One region of the Cobetia sp. D5 genome, then DNA from elsewhere that is predicted to be linked to it. Evidence: predicted binding sites of a transcription regulator. Region 1 holds the regulator's gene; each other region holds the start of a gene.

Region 1 (4,876 bases):
GGGCCTGCTCAGCCTCTGTCTGGCGGTGTGGCTCAACCTCATCTGGCTATGGCCATCGCTGGGGCCGGAGGTGGCCTGGCTGAGCTACGGCCGCCTCGCGCCCCTGCAACATCACCTGCTGCTCTACGGTCTGGGCGGCTCGGCAGTGATCGCCGGCGGCTACTCCATCGCCATGCACAGTGTCCTGCAACGCGAATCACGCACGGACGCCGAGACGGCGATAGCGGATATCGCACTGCCCCCCTTCACGCTCAAGTTGATGCATTTCACCTTCCTCGGCTGGCAGGCCGTGGTCGCGCTCGGCGCACTGGCGATTGTCGCAGGCTACTCCTCGGGCCAGTACATGGCCGAAGCGCCCTGGCTCGTCGATCTCCTGATGACCCTCGTCTGGCTGGCCGTGGCGTGGGGCTTCTTCACAATGCTGGAACAGCGCACGCTGCGCCGCCTGCCGGTGGCCTGCTGGTACTTCATCGCCGTCCTGATGCTGGTGCTGATACAGCATGTGTTGATCTCGCTCAGCGTGCCGATCGACCTGCTGGAATCGATACCGCTCTTCACGGGCAGCCTCGAGGCACTGATTCAGCGCTGGCAGGCCGGGCCACTCCCCGGTGGCATGTTCGCATTCGGCCTCATTGCCTTGCTCCATCACACGGTGACGAGCCGCTCGCGGCTGGCGCTCTACTCGCACCGGCTGGCGACCACCAGCTTCTGGATGCTGGTGCTGCTGGTGACATGGGGAGGCGCTCCACTGCTGTTCGCGAGCGCCCTGCCGGCCTGGAGCCAGACACTGGGCATGGCGATGGGCCTCCTGCTGCTGGCGCCGGGGCTGGCACTCAGCCTCAATGGCCTGATGACACTCAAGGAGGATTGGCACTCATTGCGCCGGGATCCGCTTAACTGCCTGGTGGCGGCAGCTCTGGTCAGCTTCGCCCTGGCGGTACTTGAGTACAGCCTGCTGTCATTGCCAACACTCAACGCCCTGACCTTCAGTGCCGCCAACAGCCTGTCGCCGGCAGCAAGCCTGGGGGTGGTCGCGACAGTCGCCATCGTGATGGCCTACCACCTGCTGCCCCCGATGCGCTCCCTCGCGCTGCTCAAGACGCACGCCCTGCTGGCCATCATCGGCACCCTGCTGTGCGTTGCCGCCAGCTGGGCCACCACGCTGCTTCAAGGCAGCATGTGGCATGTGCTGGCAGATGGCGGCAGGCCGCTATACACCTTGAGCGAGGTGCTGGAAGTGGCCCGCATGCCGATGATGATCTCGCTGGGCGGGCTCGCCTGCTGGGCGCTCGGCTTGCTGCTGATGCTCCTCAACGTGACGCGCACCCTGGCTGATCAAAAGAGCGAACGCCAAGCCGCTCACGAGCGACAACGCCTGAACTCCGGCTCGCACAAGGCATCATCAGAACCTGCCATGCACTCTGCGTCCCCCTCTACCACGCCCCCTGCCACATCCTCGGGAGGGCACTACGCATGAGACATGTCCTGCTCGAACGTCACGCCGGCCTGATGACGGCACTGTGCCTGCTCACCATGAGCCTCGGCGCCCTCGCCCAGCTGGTGCCGCTCGGGGCTCACCCCAGTCTCGCCAGCGCACCCGAAGACCTCAAACCGCTGAGCGCCCTGGCGCTGGAGGGCCAGCGCATCTACCAACGCGAGGGCTGTCAGCAGTGCCACACACGCATGGTGCGCGATCTACCGGGCGACACGGCGCGCCACGGTGATGCGACGACCGCCCGGGAGCGCTATTACGACCGCCCTTCGCTGTGGGGCGTCGAGCGCTGGGGGACGGATTTGAGCAAGCTGCCTGCGCAGCATGACGATGCCTGGCAGCGCCTGCATCTGCATGACCCGCGCAGTCAGGTGCCGGGCTCAGCGATGCCCGCCTACCCGTGGCTGTTCGAGCGGGCGTTGAGCGGTGAAGGCATCGCGGCACGCATGCGAGCCCTGCAAGGCCTGGGCGTGCCCTACGCGGAAGACGAGATTCTCGCCGCCCCCAATGACGTGCGTGGCACTGCCGAAATCACGGCGCTGCTCGCCTACCTGCAGCAGGCCGCCCCCGCGAGCGACATCGCCAGCCGTGGCCCATGACAGGACACCGCTCAGGAGACACGACATGAATCTGCTGGAGACAACTGGACTCCCCCTGTTCTGGAATCTCTGGGTGCTGGCCCTCACGCTGGGCAGCCTGGTGCTGTTCGCCATGCTGGCCCTGGGCAGCCTTTCGCGCGCTGCAAGCGCTGACAGCGACGAGCGCGAAGGCGATGGCCCCATGCAGGAACATCGCATCAACGGCGTACGTCAGCCTGACACACCAGCGCCACGTGCCTGGGGCATACTGGCACTGGCGACGCTGGCCGCCGCACTGATCCTGCTGCTCGGCGCAGCTGGCTGAGGCAGGTCGTCGCGGTATGGTCATGCGGCGCCAACCAGGCCTAAAGTTCACACACCTTGCAACGCCCATGGGTTGGGCAGGATAATGAATTAATAAAATCTAATATTATGGCGTCACGAAATTGCACCGCATTAGCCGATGAGCGCTCAGACTCTGGTCGCTCGAATCACATCGGCTGAACAGGGTAGCGGCGGGCGACAAGGCCCCGCCCCACCGTTCGTTGCGCCCGAAAGCCCCCTCCGCTGCCCTGCCCCAGGGGTAGCGGTGACATTCCTCAGGAGAGTCACCATGACGGCCAATGCACAGGCATCACACCGCTTGCGCGCCCATGAAGCCCGCTGCCAGACCTGTTCGCTGAGTTCACTGTGCCTGCCACTGGCACTGAACATGGAAGATATCGACCAGTTTGACGCCATCATCCGCCGTCGCGCGCCACTCAGAAAAGGGGAAGTACTCTTCACCCAGGGCGATGCCTTCGATTGCGTCTTCACGGTGCGCTCCGGAAGTCTCAAGCAGATCACCAATGAAAACAGCGGCATGGAGCAGCTGACCGGCTTCTACCTGCCCAGCGAGCTGGCCGGGCTGGATGCCATCGACAGCAATTGCTATCCCGGCACTGCGGTGGCGCTGGAAACCACCACCGTCTGCGAGATTCCCTTCGACCGCCTCAATGCGCTCTCGGAGCAGATGCCGGAGCTGAGAACCCAGCTGTTCAAGAGCCTGAGCAAGGAGTTGCACGAAGATCGCCGCATGATGATGCTGCTGTCGCGCAAGACAGCCGATGAGCGACTGGCGAGCTTCCTGGTCAACCTGTCACAGCGCTTCCGTCGCCGTGGCTATTCGCCGTACAGCTTCCGCCTCTCGATGGCACGCGCCGATATCGGCAACTATCTGGGGCTGGCCGTCGAAACAATCAGTCGTATCCTGACCCGCTTCCAGACCCAGGGGCTGGTCGACATTCGTGCCCGCGAGGTGCATATCCTGCATCTGGATGGCCTGATCGAACTGGCCGAAGGCGAGTGTCAGGGCGGTCGCTGATGACGCCTGCTGACAGCACATCACGCTGAGCGACACTGCGCTGATCCGCCGCCAGGGCGCCATGTCGGCACCACACAAGACAGAAGCCCGCCACGCAATTTGCGTGGCGGGCTTCTTCTTTCTGTCAGGCCAGTCGTCAGTCGTCCTGACAACCCTGACAGCCCTGACAACCCTGACAGTCCTGACAACCCTGACAGTCATGACAACAGGGCTTGTCTCGGCCGCTCAAGCTTCGCTGGCGATCAGCGGTTCTCGAGGCGGTTATAGTCCAGCAGGCCCGCTTCGACAGGGCGATCAGCATAGTTGGTGCGCAGCACGCTGTCGGAGAACTCCCAGAAGCGCGGGTCAGTCCGGCGCACCCCGATATCGGCCTGCAGGGCGCGATAGTCCTCTTCGGTCTCGAGTGCCGCCACACGCTCTGCCAGCCCCGTCAGGGTGTCAGGCGTCAAACGCCAGAAGGCATTCGGGTAATCGCCCGCCACGCCCCGCAAGACATCGAGAGTGTCTTCCTCAGGACGGCGATTTTCCTCCTCATCGAACAGACTGGTGATGTTGGCGTGGGCGGAATTGCGCAGCACGCTGTAAAGGCGCGGCGAGTCATCAGTGCCATCCTCCAGCGCGACGATCGTCACCTCCGGCATCAGGCTGGCCGAGACTCCCTGCACCGCAGCGAGGGCCTGCAGCTCATGTCGCACATGCTCATCCTCGACATTGCTCAGGCTGCGCTCATGACCGAGTTCCGGTGCGAGGCGCTCCTGCATGCGCCGCATCAGACCAAGGCGAGCCTGGTTCGGGGATGACAGCTCCTGCGGTGTCCAGACGATGCCACTGGGCGCATCGAACTGCGGTGGCTTCTTGAACAGCAGCTCGCCAAGGCCGGGGCTGACGTCGCGATACCAGCTGTCATGCACCGCCTGGCGCTCACCTGCCGGCAACAGCACCAGCAGGTTGTTCTCGCCTTCCATGCGCAGGAAGTCCATGTACAGACGGGTGACCAGCTGATGGCCGAGATTGCCGTAGACATCGAAGCCGGCGACCAGCAGATAGTGGATGCGCTCCAGCATCGGGTAATCGATGATCCAGCCCGTCTTGGGCACGCCACCGACCAGCCCCTTCATCACCGCCGCATTGTCGAAGTGACGATAGATGGTCAGGGCCGCGTTGGGGTTACGCCCCTGGCCGGGGCCCTCGGTCCAGCCGCTGCCGTCCCACAGCACTCGCTCATCCAGGCGCAGATCGCCATCGAGATAGGCCTGGGACATCAGGCGCTGCTTGGCCTTGAGGTAGGCGGTCTGCTTGCTCTCGAACTTGACCCAGGAGCGGATCGGCAACGCATTGCTGCTCTGCTCGGCGGGCAGGCTGAGATTCTTCCCTTCCTCGGCCAGGGTGCGTTCCACTTCCGGGTGACTGAACATCTTCGGGTCAGTGAAGCCGACCCAGAAG
Region 2 (4,876 bases), 610 kb from region 1:
CAGGCGAATGAAACGGCTGGCCGCGGCGCGTGCCGCCTCCCAGTTGTCGACCTGATAATAGGCGTAGATCAGCTCCAGCTGCGACTGTTCGGCGTAGCTGCCGAACGGGAAGCGAGTATCCAGGGCTTCAAGTTGTTGCACAGCGGAGTTGAAGCGGCTGGTATCCAGGGAAACCTGGGCCTGACGATACAGGTCCTGCTCCTGAAGATCCGGTGCCGGCTCGTTGGACGCACAGCCAGCCAGCAAGGTGCTGGCCAGGGCGAGGGCAGTCAAGGGAAGGGCGCGCATCGGTTTCCTCATCTCGGGCAATCCATGGCGGGCATGCTAGAATCCGCCGATCCGCACTCACTATAAAGCAAAGGCCCTTTCGTGCGAAACGGCCTCAGAGAGCAATATGGCAGACACCATCAACCGCGAAGAGCGGATCCCGGAGGCGATGATTGGCATGCGCCTTGATCAGGCCTGCGCCGAGATCTTCTCCGACTATTCCCGCGAGCGTCTCAAGCACTGGATCAAGACCGGTGCGCTGACCCTCGACGGTGCCGCCGTCAAACCCCGCGAGAAGGTCTATGGCGGTGAACGTCTGGCCCTGACCGCCGAGCTTGAAGAAGAAGTCAGCCACGAGCCGGAAGATATCGAGCTCGAGATCGTCTATGAAGACGACGACGTGCTGGTCATCAACAAGGAGCACGGCATGGTCGTGCACCCGGGCGCGGGTAACCACGATGGCACGCTGCTCAACGCCATCCTGCATCATTGTCCGGGCAATTCCATGATGCCGCGTGCCGGCATCGTGCACCGTCTCGACAAGGACACCAGCGGCCTGATGGTGGTGGCCAAGTCATTGACCGCCCAGGCGGACCTGGTCGAGCAGCTGCAGGCCCGTACCGTGTCGCGCGAGTATGATGCCGTCGTCACGGGCGTGCTGACCTCCGGTGCCACCGTGGATGCGCCCATCGGGCGTCACCCCAAGGACCGCAAGCGTCAGGCCGTCACTCACAGTGGCAAGCCGGCGGTCACCCACTTCCGCGTGGTGGAGCGTTTCCGGGGTCACACCCATATCCGCTGCAAGCTGGAAACCGGGCGTACCCACCAGATCCGCGTGCACATGGCGCACCAGCGCTATCCGCTGGTCGGAGACCCGGTCTACGGCGGGCGTCTGAAGCTGCCGCCGGGGGCCAGTGACCCGCTCAAGGAGCTGCTGCGTCAGTTCCCGCGTCAGGCACTGCATGCCCGTCGTCTCGCCTTCATCCACCCGATCACGGGCAAGGAAGTCGAATTCCGCGCCGAGATGCCGGGCGACATGCTGGTGCTGATCGACTATCTCAAGGAAGACATCGCTCGCTGAGGCGGCAGGCTCGCGCGACACGCCGCACAAGGAGAGGTTATGCACGACGAGAGTCTACGCCCGACCCTGATACTGCCGGACTGGCCCGCGCCGAGCCCGGTGCAGGCCTTCGTGACCACGCGTGAGAGCGGCCCCAGCCAGGGGCCGTATGCCGGCTTCAATCCGGCGCTGCATGTCGGCGATGACCCGGCGATGGTGGCGCAGGTGCGCGAGCTGCTCGCGGCGGAGGTCGATGACGGTCGTCCGCTGGCGTGGCTGGATCAGGTGCACGGCACTCAGGTGGTGGATGCCTTCGATGTCTGCCACGCCGAAGACCGCCCGGATGCCCCGCCACGGGCGGATGCCTGCATCAGTACCGGCACCGGGCAGGCCTGTGTGGTGATGACGGCGGACTGTCTGCCGGTGCTGTTCTGTGATCGGCAGGGCACGCGCGTCGGCGTGGCGCATGCGGGTTGGCGCGGGCTGGTCGAAGGCGTGCTGGAAGCCACCATCGAGCGTCTTGGCGATGACCCCGGCGAGCTGATGGCCTGGCTGGGCCCGGCGATCTCCAATGCGCAGTTCGAGGTCGGCCCCGAGGTGCGTGACGCCTTCATCGCGGACCTTCCCGAGGCCGATGACGCCTTCGAGGCCAGCCCCTACCGGCTCGGTCACTATATGGGTGATCTCTACAAGCTGGCACGCCTGCGTCTCGAGCGTGCCGGGGTCGGTCATGTCAGTGGCGGTCACTTCTGTACCGCCTCTGAATCACGCTTCTATTCACACCGGCGGGATGATGGCGTGACCGGACGCCTCGCCACGGTGATCTGGCTGCGCTGAGGCGCTGATCAGGAATCTCGGTCGGGGCGCTGGTCAGCGCATTCCGCAAGCTCGACATGCAGTACCCACAAACGCCCCGTTGACCTGATATCTCAGGTTGGCGGGGCGTTTCTGTGTGTGACAAAGCTGATGGCCGGCGGGGGCGGCGGGAATCTGACCTGGATCAGGCAAATGCCACAACATGCTGCAGCGCGGCGAATCCTGCCTTGAAAGCCGTGCGCCAGCCCCCATCTTGAGAGTCAGATACGAAATGTTACAGGCGAAGCTCCTGAGAAAAGGAGTACCGCCATGACTCTCAGGAGAAGGCACCATGCGCATCGACAAACTCACCAGCAAGCTGCAGAACGCTCTGGCGGATGCCCAGTCGCTCGCCGTCGGGCGAGGCCACAATGAAATTCACCCGCAGCATCTGCTACTGGCACTGCTGGAAGACCGCGATGGCGGCCTCAAGGCACTGGTCAACAAGGCGGGCGGCGATGCCACCAGTCTGATCAGCGGCCTCAAGCGCCAGCTGGATGACCTGCCGACCGTGTCCCAGTTCGACGGCAATGTCGCGCCCTCGCAGGCCCTTGGCAAGCTTCTGAATCTGGCCGATCGTGAAGCGCAGAAGCGCGGCGATCAATACATCGCCTCCGAGCTCGCGCTGCTGGCTGCGCTGGAGCTGGGTGGTGATCTCGGCAAGCTGTTCACCTCCTCGGGCATCAAGAAGCCCGCCCTGACCTCCGCCATCGATGCGCTGCGCGGTGGCGAAGCCGTGGGCGATGCCGATGCCGAGAACAATCGCGAGGCGCTCAACAAGTACACCCTGGATCTGACCGAGCGTGCGCGGGATGGCAAGCTCGACCCGGTGATCGGGCGTGACGAGGAAATTCGCCGAACGATCCAGGTGCTGCAGCGTCGCACCAAGAACAACCCGGTGCTGATCGGTGAGCCCGGCGTCGGCAAGACCGCCATCGTCGAAGGGCTGGCCAGCCGTATCGTCAATGGCGAGGTGCCGGAAGGCCTCAAGAACAAGCGCGTGCTGTCTCTCGACATGGGCTCGCTGCTGGCGGGGGCCAAGTTCCGCGGCGAATTCGAGGAGCGCCTCAAGTCGGTGCTGAAGGAGCTGGCGCAGGAAGAAGGCCAGGTCATCCTGTTCATCGACGAGCTGCACACCATGGTCGGCGCGGGCAAGGCTGAAGGCGCGATGGATGCCGGCAACATGCTCAAGCCGGCGCTGGCGCGTGGCGAGCTGCACTGTGTCGGTGCCACCACGCTTGACGAGTATCGTCAGTACATCGAGAAGGACGCCGCACTGGAGCGCCGCTTCCAGAAGGTGCAGGTCGATCAGCCCAGCGAGGAAGACACCATCGCCATCCTGCGTGGCCTGAAGGAGCGCTACGAGGTGCATCACGGGGTCGACATCACCGACAGCGCCATCATTGCCGCCGCGCGGTTGTCCTCGCGCTACATCACGGACCGTCAGCTGCCGGACAAGGCGATCGACCTGATCGATGAGGCCGCGTCACGTATCCGCATGGAACTGGATTCCAAGCCGGAGGAGATGGACCGTCTCGACCGCCGCCTGATCCAGCTCAAGATGGAGCGTGAAGCGCTCAAGAAGGAAACCGACGAGGCAGCGCTCAAGCGTCTCGGCGCGCTTGAGGACCAGATCTCGGAGCTGGAGCGGGAATACGCCGACCTCGATGAAGTCTGGAAGGCCGAGAAGTCCAGCATCCAGGGCGCGGCCCAGTTCAAGGCCGAGCTGGAGCAGGCGCGTATCGATCTGGAGCAGGCGCGCCGCGCCGGTGACCTCAGCCGCATGTCGGAATTGCAGTACGGCGTGATTCCGGGGCTCGAGAAGCAGATCAGCGAAGCCGGCGAAGGCGAGGCGGATACCTCCGCCCACGTGCTGCTGCGCTCCAATGTCACCGAGGAGGAGATTGCCGAGGTCGTCTCGCGCTGGACCGGCATTCCGGTCGCCAAGATGCTCGAAGGCGAGCGTGACAAGTTGCTGCGCATGGAAGAGGCGCTGCACGAGAAGGTGATCGGCCAGGACGAGGCGGTGATCGCGGTGTCCAATGCGGTGCGTCGCTCACGCGCTGGGCTGTCGGACCCGAATCGTCCCAACGGCTCCTTCCTGTTCCTCGGCCCGACCGGTGTCGGCAAGACGGAGCTCTGCAAGTCACTGGCCAACTTCCTGTTCGACACCGAAGAGGCGATGGTGCGCATCGACATGTCCGAGTTCATGGAGAAGCACTCCGTGGCCCGTTTGATCGGCGCGCCTCCCGGCTATGTCGGCTATGAAGAGGGCGGCTATCTGACCGAGGCCGTGCGCCGCAAGCCGTACTCCGTGCTGCTGCTCGACGAGGTCGAGAAGGCGCATCCGGATGTCTTCAACATCCTGCTGCAGGTGCTGGAAGATGGCCGCCTGACCGATGGTCAGGGGCGTACCGTCGACTTCCGCAACACCGTGATCGTGATGACCTCCAACCTGGGCTCGGAAATGATCCAGCGCATGAGCGGCCTCAATGGCGAGCTGGCGGAAGACGAGAGCAGCACGGAAGGTGCCGACGAGCGTGCCGAGCGCAAGGCGGCCTTCCAGTACGACGACATGAAGACGGCGGTGATGGAAGTCGTCGGCAATCACTTCCGCCCGGAGCTGATCAACCGCATCGATGAAGTGGTCGTGTTCCACGCGCTGGGACAGGCGCAGATCGCCTCCATCGCGGG
Region 3 (4,876 bases), 240 kb from region 1:
CGCGTTCGAGTGCGGAGGATATCGACCTCGCGCTGGACGCCGCCCACAAGGCAGCCGCTGCCTGGGGCAAGACCTCGGTGCAGGAGCGCTCCAACATCCTGCTCAAGATCGCGGATCGCATCGAGCAGAACCTCGAGATGCTGGCCGTCGCCGAGACCTGGGACAACGGCAAGGCGGTGCGCGAGACGCTGAACGCCGATATTCCGCTGGCGGCGGACCACTTCCGTTACTTCGCCGGTTGTCTGCGCTCCCAGGAAGGCACCGCGGCGGATATCGATGCCAATACCGTCTCCTATCACTTCCATGAGCCGCTGGGTGTGGTCGGGCAGATCATCCCGTGGAACTTCCCGATCCTGATGGCGGCCTGGAAGCTCGGCCCGGCGCTGGCGGCCGGCAACTGCGTGGTGCTCAAACCGGCGGAGCAGACCCCGGCCTCGATTCTGGTGCTCGCGGAGCTGATCAATGACCTGCTGCCGGCGGGCGTGCTCAATATCGTCAATGGGTACGGGGCCGAGGCCGGTCAGGCGCTGGCCACCAGCAAGCGCATCGCCAAGATCGCCTTCACCGGCTCCACTCCCGTGGGCTCGCACATTCTCAAGTGCGCCGCCGACAGCATCATCCCCTCCACGGTGGAGCTGGGCGGCAAGTCGCCCAACATCTACTTTGCCGACATCATGAATGCCGAACCCGAGTTCATCGACAAGGCCGCCGAAGGCCTGGTGCTGGCGTTCTTCAATCAGGGCGAGGTGTGCACCTGCCCGTCACGCGCCCTGATCCAGGAAAGCATCTACGACGACTTCATGGCCCGGGTGATGGAGCGCGTGAAGACCATCAAGCGCGGCAACCCGCTGGACACCGACGTGCAGGTCGGCGCCCAGGCCTCCCGCGAGCAGTTCGACAAGATCATGTCCTACATGGATGTCGCCCGTGAGGAAGGCGCCGAGGTGCTCACCGGCGGCAGCAGCGAGCAGCTGGAGAACGAGCTGGCCAACGGCTATTACATCCAGCCGACCCTGCTCAAGGGCAACAACTCGATGCGTGTCTTCCAGGAGGAGATCTTCGGGCCGGTGGTGGCCGTCACCACCTTCCGTGACGAGGCCGAGGCACTGGCCATTGCCAATGACACCGAATTCGGTCTCGGCGCCGGTGTCTGGAGCCGCGACATGAACGTCGCCTTCCGCATGGGGCGCGGCATCCAGGCCGGTCGCGTGTGGACCAACTGCTACCACCAGTATCCCGCCCATGCCGCCTTCGGTGGCTACAAGAAATCCGGTGTCGGTCGCGAGACCCACAAGATGGCACTGGAGCACTACCAGCAGACCAAGAACCTGCTGGTCAGCTACGACATCAATCCGCTCGGCTTCTTCTAGGCCTGGCTGGCAGCGCCACCGCGACCGATGGTGCTGCATGCCTCCCGCGATTCTCGCTTGAGAAAATGACAACGATGCCCGCGCCAGATCCGATTGCTTGATCTGGCGCAGGGCAGGGAGCGCTGCGTCTGGTTTCAATGGAGAGGCAAGCTTTGCACTGGCTCGGGCTCGGGCGCAGGCTCGGGCGCTGGAAAAACGCAGGCATAGGCGCTGGCCTGGGTGATGGAAAAAACGCTGGCATGGGCGCTGGCGCATGCAGGCGCAAGCCCACACTCTCCGGCGCAACTCTCCACCGCAACTCTGCTGGTTCGTCTGTCTTGAATGTCCGTCTTTCTTGAATGTTCGTCAGTCTTCAATGGATGAGGAGTACGTCATGGATAACAGCATGAAAGCCGCCGTGGTACGTGAATTCGGTGCACCGCTGGTGATCGAGGAGGTCGCGGTACCGCGACCGGGACGTGGCGAGATTCTGGTTGAGGTCGCCGCCTCCGGGGTCTGTCATACCGACCTGCACGCCGCGCATGGCGACTGGCCGGTGAAACCCAATCCGCCGTTCATTCCCGGCCATGAAGGCGTCGGCACCATCGCGGCGGTGGGCGAGGGCGTCACCCACGTCAAGGAAGGCGACCGTGTCGGGGTGCCCTGGCTCTACTCGGCCTGCGGCCACTGCGAGCATTGCCTGGGCGGCTGGGAGACGCTGTGCGAGAGCCAGCAGAATACCGGCTATTCGGTGAATGGTGGCTTTGCCCAGTTCACGCTGGCGGACGCCGGCTACGTCGGCCGTCTGCCGGACAGCGTGGGCTTCGTGGAGATCGCGCCGGTGCTGTGCGCCGGGGTCACGGTCTACAAGGGACTCAAGATGACCGACACCCGCCCCGGCCAGTGGGTGGTGATCTCGGGCATCGGTGGGCTGGGACACATGGCGGTGCAGTATGCACGCGCCATGGGCCTGAACGTGGCGGCGGTGGATGTGGATGATGCCAAGCTGGAACTGGCCCGCCGTCTGGGTGCGACCGTGACCGTCAATGCCATGAAGGAAGACCCGGCGAGCGTCATCAAGCGCGAGATCGGCGGCGCTCATGGGGCGCTGGTGACGGCGGTGTCGCCCAAGGCCTTCGATCAGGCCCAGAACATGCTGCGCCGTGGCGGCACCCTGGTGCTCAACGGCCTGCCGCCGGGCGATTTTCCGCTGCCGATCTTCTCCACCGTGCTCAATGGCATCACGGTGCGTGGCTCCATCGTCGGTACGCGTCAGGACCTGCAGGAGGCGCTGGACTTCGCCGCGGAAGGCAAGGTCGCCGCCACCGTGCAGACCGGCAAGCTCGAGGACATCAACGACATCTTCGGACGCATGATCGACGGCAAGATCGAGGGGCGCATCGTGCTCGACATGAAGGCCTGAGGCGTTCGCTGGCCTGAATCCTCACCACCGACGCCAGGCCTGCTGGAAACGGCAGGCTGCCAGACACGACAACGCCAGCCCGAGGGCTGGCGTTGTCGTGTCTGGCATGGCCGTGCGCGTTGACTCTCACGCGGCACTGCAAAGAGCTCTCTCTGACGAGCTCGGGCTTCTGCTTACACCGTGCCGAATTTCTCGTTCTCGCCCATGTCCGGGGTGTGGTCCTTGTCGAGGTTGGCGCGCGCCACCTCGTAGAGCTGATAGGCCTTGCTCTCCTTGGCCTTCCAGTGCTCGCCGGATTGCACCGAGATCTCCAGCAGGGTGACATCGGGGTCATCCTTGCCTTCCGGGAACCAGGCGGCCACGAACGGGTTCCAGAACTTGTCGATCAGGCCCTGATCGCGGTGCAGATTGGCATGACCGCTCAGCGACACGTAGACGCCATCATCCTGATCGGAAAAGCTCAGGCAGACCTCGCTGTCCTTCTTGGCCTCAAACACCTTCTCGGCGCTGGCGCGGGTGAAGAACCACAGGGTGCCGTCGTAGTCATCCTGCACCAGATGCATCGGGCGGGCATGGGGCATGCCATCGCCTTGCGTCACCAACATGCCGACCTTCACATCCTTGATCAGCTTCCAGATCTTCTGCTTGTGCTCCGGGCTCGACATCGTGTGTCACTCCTTTGCGTCATGCGAATGAAAATCCGGCTGGCTAGCCGTTGCACAAGACCTTGGAGCGACACCCCCCAACTTCAAGGGATAATGTTGGAGCTTTCACTTGTTGAGTCATGGTTTGATGAATCAGAGCTTGATGAAGCAGGGCTTTATGAGTCGGCGCTTGATCAATCGAGGCTTGATTCAGGCGCCGAGGCGACTCACTGCGCTGCCGGTGCCTGCCAGGCGTCGCTGCCCCACAGCGGTACGCTGCTCAGCGCATGCTTGAAGCTGCCACTGGTTTCCTTGGTGCTGTAGGCGATGTAGAGCAGGCTCTGGGAGTCGCGATCCAGAATGCGGCGAATCTTGAGGCTCTTGAGCAGCACGCTCTTGGACTTGCGATAGACCTCCTCGCCACTCTTGGAGGTATCGATGTCGGCGATCATCTCCGCCGTGATCGGGCCGGTCTGGCGGCAGGCGATGCTCATGTCGGAGGGATCGGAGAAGTCGAGGTCCGCCTCGATGTTGCTCAGATGGCAGGTCACGCCCGGCACCTTGGGGTCGATCAGGCTCTCGATCTTGATGTCCTTGGTGGTGAACAGGCCCAGCGAGACATCCCCGACCTCGTTGTCATCACAGCCGGCCAACAGCAGGCCTGAGGCCATCACACCCAGCAGGGCAGCACGAGAGGGGAGGCGGCGCAGTCGCGTCATGGGGGCATCCTTGAGTCAGTGGTGTCAGGCGATGATAGCGTGTCAGACCCGCGGTGGGCGTCAACCATCGCCCTGGCCTCAATGCTTGCCGCGGGCTAAATGCTTGCTGCGGCCTCACTCGCTGGCGAAGGCAGCGAGATTCAGCGTATGCGAGTTGCCCAGCCACATCACGCCCTGGGTGTGATCGAAGAGGTCATCGCCGGTGCCGGCGTGTACGAAGATATCCAGCGAGCCGCGGTTGAGTGCCAGCCACGGGATGATGCGCCCGAATTCCTCAGGCAGGAAGGACAGCTGACAGCTCCACAGCGGGTGCGGGCCGACCGGCTGTTGGTGGAAGCGCCCGACGCGCAGCGTGAAGCGCTGCTCGGCCTGAGCCGCCAGTTCGCGAGCGGCGGCCAGGCTCTGCTCATCGGTGTAGTAGAGATGGGCGTGGTAGTAGCTGATGTGGTGTGTCATAGCGTTGTCTCGATCGTTCTCAAGGGGGCTTCCAGCGCTCGGTCTCAAGGGCCGTGGCGGGAGTTTTCAATGGCTGGCGGCAGTGGTTGCCAGGGCGTGATGGGCCGCGCGGCCATCAGCCCCAGGCCTTGTAGATCAGCTGCACACCCACCAGCGCCATCGCGATGATGATCAGGCGGAAGAACAGCTTCTCGTTGACGCGGGATTGCAGCCACAGGCCGCTTCTGACGCCCGCCCAGGCCACCGGCACCAGCAGCAGCGAGGTGGAGAGGCTGGTGAGGTTGA
Region 4 (4,876 bases), 980 kb from region 1:
TGCGCTTGCCACCGACGTCGGACGGACACATCAGGCCGACTCTCGCCGGCAAGCACACAGGCAATGGCACCGTGGCACCAAGACCTTGGTCGGCATTGTCTACCCTCCCGCGCCAGTCTCCAGATGTCAGGTTGTCGCACTCACCGGGCGAATGTCGCACCCGCCACCTCCGCCAAGTGCCTGCTGTCACTGGACAACTCCGCTGCAAGCCGCATGGATTCTGAAGCGACGGGCATCGCTGGCCTGGCGCCATCTCAACGCTGACTCTGCGCACCCCTGCGCGCGCTGCGACCATCGACCACACTGCGACGTTGCACCACGCTGCGACCGACTGGCGCACCCAAGCGCCGCCAGGCGCCGCGCAGAAAGCCATCACGGCCCCGCGCCATTGACGCGCTGGGAACGAGAGTTTTGTGCCGCAGGCCTGTCACTTCCCCAGCAGGCTAACTATCATGGCCAGTCATCGCAGCGCTCACCGACAAGGATTGCCAGTGAACGCTTACCGCCTATCACCCGAGACCGTGATTCCTACCTGACATGACGCATCGCTCCCCCATTCATCCCTCTGCTGGTCACACCGCCACCACCAGCCCCAGCGCCACGGCGCCGCGCGGCCACGGCGATTACTGCGAAGCCGGCCTCGCCCGCCTGCTGGAGCAGCACGACCTCAATAGCTTCGATGCCCTGTGGCAAGTGGCAGCCCACGACGTCGACGCGCCGAATCGTGAACGCGGCGGCGTCTCGACGGTTTCGCTGCTGACGCTCGAGGATGAGGACGGCAACAGCCATCGCCTCTATCTCAAGCGCCAGACCAACCACCTGGGCCGCAGCCTGGCGCGCCCGCTGGGCGAACCGACCTTCTCTCGCGAATGGCGTGCCATCCGTCACTATCACGCGCTGGGAATACCGGCAGTGGACGCCGGCTGGTACGGCGAGCGGCGCGCAGGCCGGGAATGGCGCGCCATCCTGATCACCTTCGATCTCGCCGGGCGCGATGATCTGGATCACTGGCATGAACGCTGGGCGGAACTCGATGCCGGCATGCGCTCTCAGGTCATCACCGCCAGCGCCCGCCTTGTTCGCGAGATTCATCAGGCTGGCCTGATGCATGGCTGCCTGTTCCCCAAGCACCTCTTCCTCAGTCGCCCGCCGAGTGAGTCGCCGGACAGCACCTGGCAGATGGACGCCGTCATCATCGACCTCGAGAAGACGCGCCGCTTCGTGCTGCGCCGTCACGAGTGCCTGCGCGATCTCTACGTGCTGTGGCGCCGCCTGAAGGGCTGGCAGCACGATGAATGGCGACAATTTCTGGCCGTCTATCGCGATGCGGATGCGCAGAGCGCCGAGGTCAGTCAGTGGCTGAAAGAGCTGGAAGCACGCGCCGCACGCAAGCGGCGCTGAGTCTGCAGAGCCCGGCGACGATCTTTGGCGTAGTGAGTACTAACCTCGCGCACGGCATGCGACCAAGGTCTTGGTCACCTTGCGCGAGGATGAATGGGGATGTCGCTCGAATGCGTCATCACAAGTCTCACTCGTGAGACATTAAACTTCCCTGAAATAATCGGTAACATCCGCTAACAGGACGCCTAATAAGTTTTCAAACAACGTTCTAAAAAAATGCTTGCCAAACAGAACGCTGTTTCTTATAGTTCGCAGCGTCCCCTGATCGACGCAGCCACGCAGAGCACACGGCCCAAGCCGTAGGGTAGCGAGGCACTGCTGACAGGCAGCTCACGAAGCCAAGCTTCAAGGAGAACTACACATGAAAGCTATCAAGATCCTGACCGCTACTGTTATCGCCGGCACCATGGCAATGGGCGCACAATCCGCCATGGCATATGGCAAGGGTGACATCTTCCTGCGCGGTGGCGTTGCCAAGGTCGACGGCAAGAGCAACAACGGCAACGGTCTGATCGCCAAGGACGAGTCTGGCTTCGCCGGTTCCGTGGGCTACATGTTCCACGACAACCTGGCCATCGCCCTGCAGTCCACTGAAGAATTCAGCACTGACTGGGAAAACAGCGCCGGTGGTTTCGATCAGATGCCGATCAACCTGATGCTGCAGTACTACCCGCTGGGCGGTACTGAAGCCCGTGTCCAGCCGTACGCTGGTGTCGGCCTGAACTACACCCACTTCTCCGGTGAGTCTGCCGGTGGCCAGAGCATGGACATCGACGACAGCTACGGCGCCGCTGCCGAGCTGGGTGTGGACCTCAAGATCACCGAAGCCTGGGCCGTCAACGGCTTCGCTCGTTACGCCGACGTCAAGGCCGATACCAAGATCGCCGGTCAGGACGTGAACGACACCGAGCTGGACCCGGTCACTGTCGGTGCCGGTGTCACCTACCGCTTCTAAGTTCTTGTGGGAGGCGTGAACATGCCTCCAGCGAGTACCTGGCAAGCCGTGTGATGCCGCGTCATGAAAACGTCAGCGATGGAGCTCGGCAACGCCGAGCCGTCCAGGCGCAGATGGGCATCACACACAAACGCCGCAGACCTTCGGGTCTGCGGCGTTTTCGTAGTGGGCAGCCAACGGCTACATGGCCGATCTTCAGCGACGTGGCGCAGAAATTGACCTGGATCAACCACGTCCCTGACCGAGCAAGAACGCCCGTAAACTCTTGCCCCAGATCAAATTTCTCGAAATTCGGCTACCTAGAATGAGGGCATCCTTTCCCGCCATCCTTCAGGAGCCATCATGTCCGACGTCGTCACTCGCTCAGCCTCCCTCCCCGCGCACCTGACTTCGCGTAGCCCGCGCTCTGCAGCACGCCCGTGGCAGCTTCTGGCACTGGCAGGCCTCACCGGCCTCGCGACTCTCGGCGCCGCACCGGCCATGGCCGCCGACTCGCTGAATGCCAGCTCTCACAGCTCGCTCAGCTCTCTCAACTACGGCGCCGGGCAGTTCTGGACGCGTGCGGGTGTTGCCAAGGTCTCGCCGAAGAGTGACAACGGTCGCATCGATGCCATCGGCGCCGACGTGGATGTCGATGATGACAGCGCCTTTGCCTTCACTCTCGGTTATCGCTTCACCGACACCTTCGGTATCGAGCTGCTGGCGGCGCAGGACTTCGACCACGACATCTCGCTCAATGGCCAGAAGGCCGGTTCCGTCGATCACCTGCCGCCGACCCTGACACTGCAGTACTACCCGCTTGGCGGACGTGAATCGCGCATCCAGCCGTACATCGGCGCAGGCGTCAATTACACCCACTTCTCCGACGAAACCCTCGACGATGGCACCAAGCTCGAGATGGATGACAGCTGGGGCGCGGCCGCACAGATCGGCGTCGATCTGGTGATCAACGAGCACTGGGCGGCCAACGTCGCCGCCTGGTATCTGGATATCGATTCCGATGTCACCGTAGCGGGCAGCGTCAACGACAAGGTCGAGATCGACCCCATCGTGACCATGGCCGGGATCAGCTATCGCTTCTGATCAGCCACTTCCTGGCTAGCGCTTCTGACTGGCCAGAAACGACAACGCCCCGCCAGCCCATCTCGGGCCGGCGGGGCGTTGTGCTTTGTATCTGGTGCGCTGTGCATTGTGAGTTGTGCGCTCGGCACGCCTCAGCGCGGGGCGGCTTGCCCACTGTTCGTCGTTGCCGAAGCATTGGAAGTTGTTGCAGTCGATGAGGTTGAGGGAGTTGAAGGCGAAGGCGGCGTGGCGTCGTCGGCCGGCGCCTTGCTCACCTTGCCCGGACGCGGGCGGTCCAGCACCAGACCCAGCACCACCAGTGCCGCGCCCGCCACCATCAGCGCGGTCCACTGTTCATCGAATAGCCACCATGCCATCAGCGCGGCACACGGCGGCACCAGGAAGAAGGTGCGCGCGACCTGATGGGCCTCGCCCCGCTCCAGCATCAGCATCAGCAGCCAGATGGCACCGACCGAGATGGCGATTACCAGCCAGGCCATGGTCAGCAGCAGACGCGGCGTGGGGTCAAAGGCAAAGCTGCCGACACTGGTCGCCGCGACGACGAACACCGCGCCCGCACCGAGATACTGGAACATCAGCCCCTCGACCAGCCCCATGCGCCCGGAGACCCGCTTCTGCCACAGCGTCGAGCTGGACACGCCGATCAGCGCCACCAGACACCAGACGAGCCCGATCAGCGGCCACTGCAGAGTGCCCGCGCCGTCCTTGGCAAGCCCTGCCCCCAGCACCAGGCTGACGCCGATGGCGCCACAGCCAAGCCCCGCCCACTGCTTGGGCCCCAGCCGCACGCCGAACAACGGCAGTGACAAGGCCGCCGTCACCAGTGGATGCAGGCTGACCAGCAGCGCCGTCAGGCCCGCCGGCAGCCCCGCCTTGACCGCCGCGAACACGCCGCCCAGATAGGCGCCATGCAACAGCATGCCAATGCCCATCTGCGCCAGACGGTCGTTGCGCCGACCCCACTGACGCGGCTTGCGGCGCAGCCACAGAATCACTCCCAGCACCGGCAGCACCAGCAGGCTGCGCACCAGCAGCAAGGTGAAGGGTTCAGCGTCCAGGGTACCGAAGCGCGCGGCGATGAAGCCGCTGGCGAACAGAAACACGAAGCAAAGTGGCATCCACATCACGCAGACTCCAGCGAGAGAAATGACAACCGGTCGGCCCGGGGGCAGGTGCAGGACGTGCACCGACGGGACCACGACATGAGCCTTCAGCTTGCCGCGAACCCTCAAGGGGGCACAAGATACAGATAATCACCATTTCAAGGGGTACAGACAGGCATGTCATCCGCCGAGCACGCTTCGTCCGCCAGCCGCCCTTCGCTTGCAGGCCCCGCCAGCAACTCAACCACCAGCTCAATCGCCAGCTCAGGCGCCACAGCCGCGACGCTGCCGCGCTATCAGCAGCTGGTCGAGCGGCTCAAGGCCCAGATGGCGA

Evidence for each region. Region 1 encodes FNR, which switches genes on or off when oxygen is low (the NO sensors DNR and NnrR bind a similar motif). Its sites were predicted from a motif close to TTGATNTANATCAA; they were not measured.
Region 2: the regulator FNR is predicted to act here: its motif matches at 2,318-2,331, upstream of clpB (ATP-dependent chaperone ClpB).
Region 3: the regulator FNR is predicted to act here: its motif matches at 1,468-1,481, upstream of adhP (alcohol dehydrogenase AdhP).
Region 4: the regulator FNR is predicted to act here: its motif matches at 2,572-2,585, upstream of U0O11_RS05520 (OmpW/AlkL family protein).

The regions. Positions count from the first base shown of each region.
Region 1 covers NZ_CP142020.1:322,459-327,334, reverse strand. Annotated here, with positions in the region: gene U0O11_RS01470 (cbb3-type cytochrome c oxidase subunit I) at 1-1,477, shown strand, start outside; gene U0O11_RS01465 (cbb3-type cytochrome c oxidase subunit II) at 1,474-2,091, shown strand; gene U0O11_RS01460 (hypothetical protein) at 2,117-2,395, shown strand; gene fnr (fumarate/nitrate reduction transcriptional regulator Fnr) at 2,684-3,433, shown strand; gene U0O11_RS01450 (fatty acid cis/trans isomerase) at 3,676-4,876, opposite strand, start outside.
Region 2 covers NZ_CP142020.1:3,950,635-3,955,510, reverse strand. Annotated here, with positions in the region: gene U0O11_RS16365 (outer membrane protein assembly factor BamD) at 1-300, opposite strand, end outside; gene rluD (23S rRNA pseudouridine(1911/1915/1917) synthase RluD) at 395-1,348, shown strand; gene pgeF (peptidoglycan editing factor PgeF) at 1,388-2,164, shown strand; gene clpB (ATP-dependent chaperone ClpB) at 2,475-4,876, shown strand, end outside.
Region 3 covers NZ_CP142020.1:559,757-564,632, forward strand. Annotated here, with positions in the region: gene exaC (acetaldehyde dehydrogenase ExaC) at 1-1,370, shown strand, start outside; gene adhP (alcohol dehydrogenase AdhP) at 1,744-2,772, shown strand; gene U0O11_RS02410 (pyridoxamine 5'-phosphate oxidase family protein) at 2,946-3,437, opposite strand; gene U0O11_RS02415 (CreA family protein) at 3,644-4,135, opposite strand; gene U0O11_RS02420 (DOPA 4,5-dioxygenase family protein) at 4,250-4,591, opposite strand; gene U0O11_RS02425 (sulfite exporter TauE/SafE family protein) at 4,707-4,876, opposite strand, start outside.
Region 4 covers NZ_CP142020.1:1,299,621-1,304,496, reverse strand. Annotated here, with positions in the region: gene U0O11_RS05530 (lipopolysaccharide kinase InaA family protein) at 538-1,401, shown strand; gene U0O11_RS05525 (OmpW/AlkL family protein) at 1,763-2,356, shown strand; gene U0O11_RS05520 (OmpW/AlkL family protein) at 2,699-3,439, shown strand; gene U0O11_RS05515 (DMT family transporter) at 3,571-4,563, opposite strand; gene U0O11_RS05510 (aminotransferase-like domain-containing protein) at 4,720-4,876, shown strand, end outside.